Regions from separate parts of the Cellulosimicrobium sp. KWT-B genome, predicted to be linked through region 2. Evidence: riboswitches for the same ligand, from Rfam matches in the RefSeq annotation. Region 2 holds a riboswitch; the other holds the start of a gene.

Region 1 (3,398 bases), on a different contig from region 2:
GCCCGCGAGGGTCGCCAGGAAGTCGAAGGTCGCGCCGTCGCCGTCCGGCGACGTCTCCAGCCCGCCGAACGGCGTGGCGACGAGGATCGCGGGCCGCGCGTCCTGCGCCGAACCAGGGGTTGCCGCCGGGTTTGCGGACGAGGCCGCCGAAGACCCCGGGCTCGGCACCGGGCGGAGGTCGGTCGCGAGGGCGCGGTACGCGGACCCCACGGCGGCGGCGAGCTCGGTGAACGGCACGTCGACCGAGTCGGTGACGAGGATCGGCTCGTCGAGCTGGACCCACGGCGCCCCCGCCGCGGCGAGCGCGCGCAGCAGGTCGGCGTAGGCGGCGACGACGTCGTCGAGGCGGTCGAGCGGCGAGTACCCGGCGGGCGCGTCGTCCGCGGCCTTGGACAGCGCCAGGAACGTCACCGGCCCGACGACGACGGGCCGCGTCACGACGCCGGCTTCCTTCGCCTCGACGAACTCGCGCACGACGCGGTCGTCGACGAAGCGGATCGGGGTGTCCGGGCCGATCTCGGGGACCAGGTAGTGGTAGTTCGTGTCGAACCACTTGGTCATCTCGAGCGGGGCGTCGTCCCCCTGGCCGCGCGCCACGGTGAAGTAGCCCGCGAGGTCGAGGCGGCCCGCGTCGTCGGTCAGCGGCGCGAACCGCGACGGGACCGCCCCGAGGGCCGCGGCGACGTCGAGCACCTGGTCGTAGAAGGAGAACGAGCCGGGGACGGACGCGTCGTCGGCGCCGAGGCCGAGGTCGACGAGCCGGCGCACGGTCGCGAGGCGCAGCTCGCGGGCCGTGGCCTCGAGCTCCTCGGCCGAGGTCTTGCCGGCCCAGAACGCCTCGACGGCCTTCTTCAGCTCGCGGCGGCGACCGATGCGCGGGTAGCCGAGCACGGTGCCGGCGGGGAAGCCGACCGGGTTCTGGGTAGGGGAGTGTACGGAAGTGGCCATGATCGAAACCTCTTGCTGGTCCGGAGGACCGGTCAGACGGGCGCGCCGTGCGTGGCGGCGCTCGTCGTGGGCAGGGAGGTGCCGGTGACCCACGGCCCGCTGGCCAGGTCCGGGACGAGCGGGGCGGCGGCGGCGCTGGCGCCGCCCCCGGTCCCGACCGACCCGCCGCCGAGGTGGACACCCTCGAGCAGGTCAAGAGCGGCGCGGTGCTTGTTGAACGTGTACACGTGCAGACCGGGCGTGCCCGCGTCGAGGACGCGCTGCGCGAGGTCGACCGAGTACGCGATCCCGTAGGCGTGCTGCGCCTCCGGGTCGGGCAGGGCGTCGAGCGCGTCCAGCAGGTGCTGGGGCGGGCGCACGCCCGTGAGCTCCTCGACGCGACGGAGCCGCGCGGGCTCCGTCGTGGGCAGCAGCCCGGCGAGGATGGGGATCGTCACGCCGGCCGCGCGGGCCTCGGCGACGAAGTCGGTGTACGACGACGCGTCGTAGAAGAGCTGCGTGATCGCGAAGCTCGCGCCGGCCTGCTGCTTCTGCCAGAGGCGGCGCACCTCCTGGGCGCGCGTCGTTCCGGCGGCGGGGTTGCCGTCGCAGAACGTCGCGACGGCGATCGTCAGCGGCCGGGCCGCGCCGCGCAGCGCGACGGCCGGGTCGGACGCGCAGCGCGACGCCTCGACCTCGCGCAGCAGGGCGACGAGCTCGGTCGACGACCGGACGCCGTCGGGTGCGGGCTGCCAGTCCGGCTGGTCGCGCGGCGGGTCGCCCCGCAGCGCGAGGAAGCTCCGCACGCCCTCGTCGAGGAAGTCGGTGATGACCGACTCCACGTCCTCGCGCGACGCCCCGACGCACGTGAGGTGCGCGATCGGCAGCACGGGCGTGCCCTGGAGCAGGCGTCCGACGACCTGGCGCGCGGTCGCGCGGTCGGTGCCTGCGGCGCCGTACGTCACGGACACGAAGTCGGGGTGCGTCGCGACGAGACGGCGTGCCGTCTCCCAGAACTTCGGGGCCGCGTCCGGTCGGCGCGGGGGCATGAGCTCGAACGACACCGTGGGTCGAGGACGGCCCGGACGGTGCGCGAAGGATGCCTCTGAGGTCATGCGTCACTCCATCGACCCTGGCGTTAGCACCTTTGTCCTCGGGAGGCTTCCGTCGGCGGGTTGCTGCGGTGTCGTCGAGCCAGGACTCTCGACCGCTCTGGATGGTTGCCACGATCCTACGACCCATCCGACATGCGGTCGAGAGCGCCCGCCAGGTGAGATGCGGAGGGTCGTCGGCGCTCCCGGTGCGACGAGTCTCAGGCCCGACGGCGCTCGGGCACGTGCAGACGGCGGAGGAACCGGTCGGTGCGCAGCGGCGGGCCGCGCCGGTCGAGGAGCGACACGACGACGACGGTCGCCGTCGCGAGCGGGATGGTCCAGGCGGCGGGCTGGGCGAGCAGGGCGCGCACGACGCCGGGGACGCCGTCGGCCGTGTCGCCGGACGGGCTCCCGTACCCCGCGGCGACGAGCGCGGACGACGCGAGCAGCGCCGTCGCGCACAGGACGGCGCCCACGACCATGCCCGCCACCGCGCCGCGCGCGGTGAGGCCGCGCCACCACACGCCGAGCAGGATCACGGGGGACAGGGCGGACGCGGCGAAGACGAACACCGTCCCGACGCTCGTCACGAGGCCCTGCGGGATGGTGACGAGCGCGAACGCGAGCGGGATGAGCGTGCACGCGACCGCCGACCAGCGGAAGGACCGCACGGTGCCGCCGAACAGGTCCTGGCTCACGACGCCCGCCAGCGCGACCACGAGCCCCGACGACGTCCCGAGGAACGCGGCGAACGCCCCGGCGACGACGAGCGCGGCGAGCAGCTCGCCGCCGAGCCCGGGCACGAGGCGGGTCGGCAGCGTGAGGACGACCGTGTCCGCGACGCCGGGCGCCGCGAGGTCGGGCGCGACGACCCGCGCCACGAGCCCGAGCGTGCTCGACACCATGTAGAACACGCTGATCATGACGAGCACGACGACGGTCGTGCGGCGAGCCGAGCCGCCGTCGGGCGAGGTGTAGAAGCGCACGAGGACGTGCGGCAGGCCGGTCGTGCCGAGCAGGAGGGCGAGCAGGAGCGAGACGGTCGCGTACGCGTCGAGGCCGCCCGGCCCGGCCTCGTGGGGGAACACGGCGCCGGGGTCGAACGTGACGACGGCGCCGCCAGGCTCGAACGCCCCGCCGAGCGCCATGAGCACGAAGACGAGCGGCACCGCGAGGGCGGTGAGCTTGACCCAGAACTGGAACGCCTGGACGAACGTGATGGAGCGCATCCCGCCCGCGGCGACGACGGCGCTCACCACGACCGCGATCCCCACCGAGCCGACCCACGGCGGCACCGCGGCCACGCTCGTGATGACGAGCGCCGCCCCGTGGAGCTGCGGCACCACGTAGAGCCACCCGATGACGAGCACGAGCACG
Region 2 (3,398 bases):
GCGGCGGCGAGCTGCGCGCGGCCGTCCTCGATCTGCTCGCGTCCCGCGGCGATCTGGGTGCGGCCGTCGTCGATCTGCTTCCGCTGGTCGGCGAGCTCCTCCTGCGTCGCGAACGGGTCGACGACCGACGCGACGCCGTCGACCTCCTCCGCCGCGGCGAAGCGGTCCGCGATCGCCGCCTCCTGCTCGGGCGTGAACGGGGCGCCGTCGTCCGTCGCGAGGACGATCGTGCCGCTCCCGCCCGACGCCTCGGGCAGCGCCGTCTGGAGGCGCTCGGTGACGTCGGCGGTCGGGGTGCCGGGGATCGAGAAGCTGCTGGCGAGCGTGCCGCCGAACGCGACGAACGCCGCCCCGGCGAGCACGAGCACCGCGAGCCACGCGGCGAGGACGGTCCGTGCGCGGCGCGCGCACGCGCGGCCGAGGCGGTAGAGGAGTTCAGCCATGAGGGTCCTTCGGTGGGAGTCCGGTGGCGGGTGTGCCCGGGGTGCGGGGGTGATGCTGCGGGAGAGGTGGTCGCGGGGCGGGTCGGGGCTGGGAGGGTGCGGCTCGCGTCAGGCGGGGTCCGCCCAGCCGGCGCGGATCCGTTCGACGAGGCGGTCGAGCAGGCCCGACCACACCGCGCGCGAGGCGTCGTCGTCGGCGGCGCCGGTCTCGGCCCACCAGCGCCGCTGGATGACGAGGACCCCGGCCATGAGCGCACCGACGAGCATCTCGATCTCGAGCGGGTCGACGTCCGGGTGCCGGCGCGTGGTCGCCGCGACGAGGCGCTCGGCGAGGTGGGTGAAGGTGCGCACGACCATCGTCGTGACGCGCGGCGTGGGCTCGGTCGCGGTACCGCCGAGGGCGCGCGTGAGGTAGGCCATGGGGCCGACGAGGTCCGTGCCGCGCAGCGCCGCGGTGACGTCGTCGAGGGGCGTGGGGCGGTCGGTGCCCGGCTCGGCCGCGCTCGCCCCGAGCGTCTCGACGACGGTGCCCAGCACGTCCTCGCAGACCTCGACGACGACGTCGTCGAGCGACGCGAAGTGGTTGAAGATCGTGCGGCGCGCGACGTCGGCGCGGGCCGCGAGCTCGTCGACGGTGAAGCGCGCGCCGCCCTTCTCCTCCATGAGCGACGCGGCGGCGGCGACGATCGCACGGCGGTGGCGTGCGCGCAGGGCCGCGCGACGGTCCGGAGCCGCGGCGTCCGGGCCGGGGACGTCCGCGCTCGGCGCGTCCGGGGTCACGGCGCCCGTCGCGGGCGTGGTCGGGCGCTCGGGTCCGGGGAGGAGAGGCACCTCTTGACACTAGGTGCATCGATGCACTCGGTGCAAACGGGGGCCTCGACTGCTCAAAGTCGACCGATCAAGTCCAGTATGTGGGAAGGTCCCGGCGGTGCGTTGACACCCTCTCCGACCGCTCGTAGGTTCCCGGCAACCGAGGTCCACGGACCCCGGCACAGGACATGGTCATGAGCTCCGACGCGAAGCCCCGGCTCGTCGGACGGCAACCCTCCCGCGTGGCGGGGTGCCCCGGGTGAGGACCAGGTCCCGCGTCGCGCGACCTGCGCGGTGCGGGGCAACACGCGGCGCCCGGAGACGGGCACGAAGGAGACGGACGATGGACCGGCGAGAGTCGAGCACCGCGGTGAGCACCCCGCACGCGCCGACGTGCCCCTGTCCGGTCGGCGCTGCGGCCGTCGTCTCCTGTCCGGGCGGCGCCCCCGCGCGCGTCACCTGTTGTCGCTGACGACGCCCCGCTCTTGACGCCGCGCGCTCCCGCGCGCACGCCCTGACGCGCCTTCCTCCGGCCTCCCCGGCCCCGCCCTGCCGTCCCGCGGCGAGGCGACCCTGCCCACCCCCGGCACCCCGCCGCGCCCTGAGCGCGCCGCCGGCGCCTGTCCCAGAACGGATCCTCGCGATGCCCGACCCCCGCCCCGCCCGCACCGTCCACCTGGGCGTCGACCTCACCGACGCCGGTGCGCACCCCGCCGCCTGGCGGACCGTGGGCTCCCAGGCCCAGCGCCTGTTCGACGCCAAGCGCCTCGTCGAGCTCGTGGCCACCGCCCAGCGCGGCCTGCTCGACCTCGTCACGCTCGACGACGCGTTCACCCTCCAGCCGGGCCGCAACGGGTCCGTGCGCGGCCGGCTCGACGCCGCGCTCGTCGCGTCCCGGCTCGCGCCGCGCAGCGCGGGCATCGGCCTCGTCCCGACCGTCACCACCACGCACACCGAGCCGTTCCACGTCTCGAAGGCGGTCGCGACGATCGACCACGTGAGCTCCGGCCGCGCGGGATGGCAGGTCGGGTGGTCCACGACCCCGGCCGAGGCCGCGGCCTTCGGGCGCAAGGGCGCCCAGGACGAGCCCGACGCCGTCGCCGAGGCCGACGAGGCGGTCGAGGTTGTCACGCGCCTGTGGGACTCGTGGGAGGACGACGCCGAGATCCGCGACGTCGCGACGGGCCGGTTCGTGGACCGCGAGAAGCTGCACTACGTCGACCACGAGGGCATCCGGTTCGCGGTCAAGGGGCCGTCGATCACGCCGCGCCCGCCGCAGGGCCAGCCGCCCGTCGTCGTGCGGGCGAGCACGCCGGCGTCGCTCGACCTCGCGGCCCGGCGGGCCGACGTCGTGCGGGTCCGCGCCGCGACGCGGGACGAGGCGGTCGCGCTGCGGGCGCAGGTGCGCGACGCCGCCGCGGACGCCGGGCGCGACCCCGACACGCTCCGGGTCCTCGTGGACGCCTACGTCGTCGTCGGCGACACGCGGGCGAGCGCGCAGGCCCGCCTCGACCTGCTCGAGGACCTCGAGGGCGTCTCGTGGGACACCGACTCGCTGACGCACGTCGGCACGGCGCGCGACCTCGCGGCGACGGTCGAGGAGTGGGCGCACGCCGGTGCCGCCGACGGCTTCCTGCTGCGGCCGTCGTCGCTGAGCACGGACCTCGACGCGATCGTCGACGGGGTCGTGCCGCTGCTCCAGGGCGTGGGCCTGTTCCGCACCGCGTACCCGGGCACGACGCTGCGCGACACGCTCGGCCTCCCGCACCCCGCGAACCGCTACGCGGCGATCGCCTGAGCCCGGACGGACCCGACATGAGCACCCGACCCCGCAAGCAGATCCACCTCGGCGCCCACTTCCCGGGCGTCAACAACACCACCGTGTGGAGCGACCCCCGCTCGCGCAGCCAGATCGACTTCGCGTCGTTCGAGCACCTCGCGCGCCGTGCCGAGGACGCGAAGCTCGACTTCTTCTTCCTCGCCGAGGGCCTGCGCCTGCGCGAGCACAAGGGCCGCATCCACGACCTCGACGTCGTCGGCCGCCCCGACACGCTGCCCGTCCTCGCCGCGCTCGCCGCCGTCACGGAGCGGCTCGGCCTCGCGGGCACGATCAACTCGACGTTCAACGAGCCGTGGGAGCTCGCG

Evidence for each region. Region 2 has a riboswitch for S-adenosylmethionine ahead of B9L22_RS03600 (LLM class flavin-dependent oxidoreductase). Riboswitches for the same ligand answer to the same signal wherever they lie in the genome.
Region 1: another riboswitch for S-adenosylmethionine. It lies ahead of B9L22_RS08735 (methylenetetrahydrofolate reductase); the one in region 2 lies ahead of B9L22_RS03600 (LLM class flavin-dependent oxidoreductase).

What each region holds. Positions count from the first base shown of each region.
Region 1 covers NZ_NEDO01000002.1:571,007-574,404, reverse strand. Annotated here, with positions in the region: gene metE (5-methyltetrahydropteroyltriglutamate--homocysteine S-methyltransferase) at 1-948, opposite strand, end outside; gene B9L22_RS08735 (methylenetetrahydrofolate reductase) at 981-2,042, opposite strand; SAM riboswitch class I at 2,048-2,150, opposite strand; gene B9L22_RS08730 (cation acetate symporter) at 2,240-3,398, opposite strand, start outside.
Region 2 covers NZ_NEDO01000001.1:829,908-833,305, reverse strand. Annotated here, with positions in the region: gene B9L22_RS03610 (MMPL family transporter) at 1-443, opposite strand, end outside; gene B9L22_RS03605 (TetR/AcrR family transcriptional regulator) at 552-1,274, opposite strand; SAM riboswitch class IV at 1,444-1,551, shown strand; gene B9L22_RS03600 (LLM class flavin-dependent oxidoreductase) at 1,897-3,051, shown strand; gene B9L22_RS03595 (NtaA/DmoA family FMN-dependent monooxygenase) at 3,069-3,398, shown strand, end outside.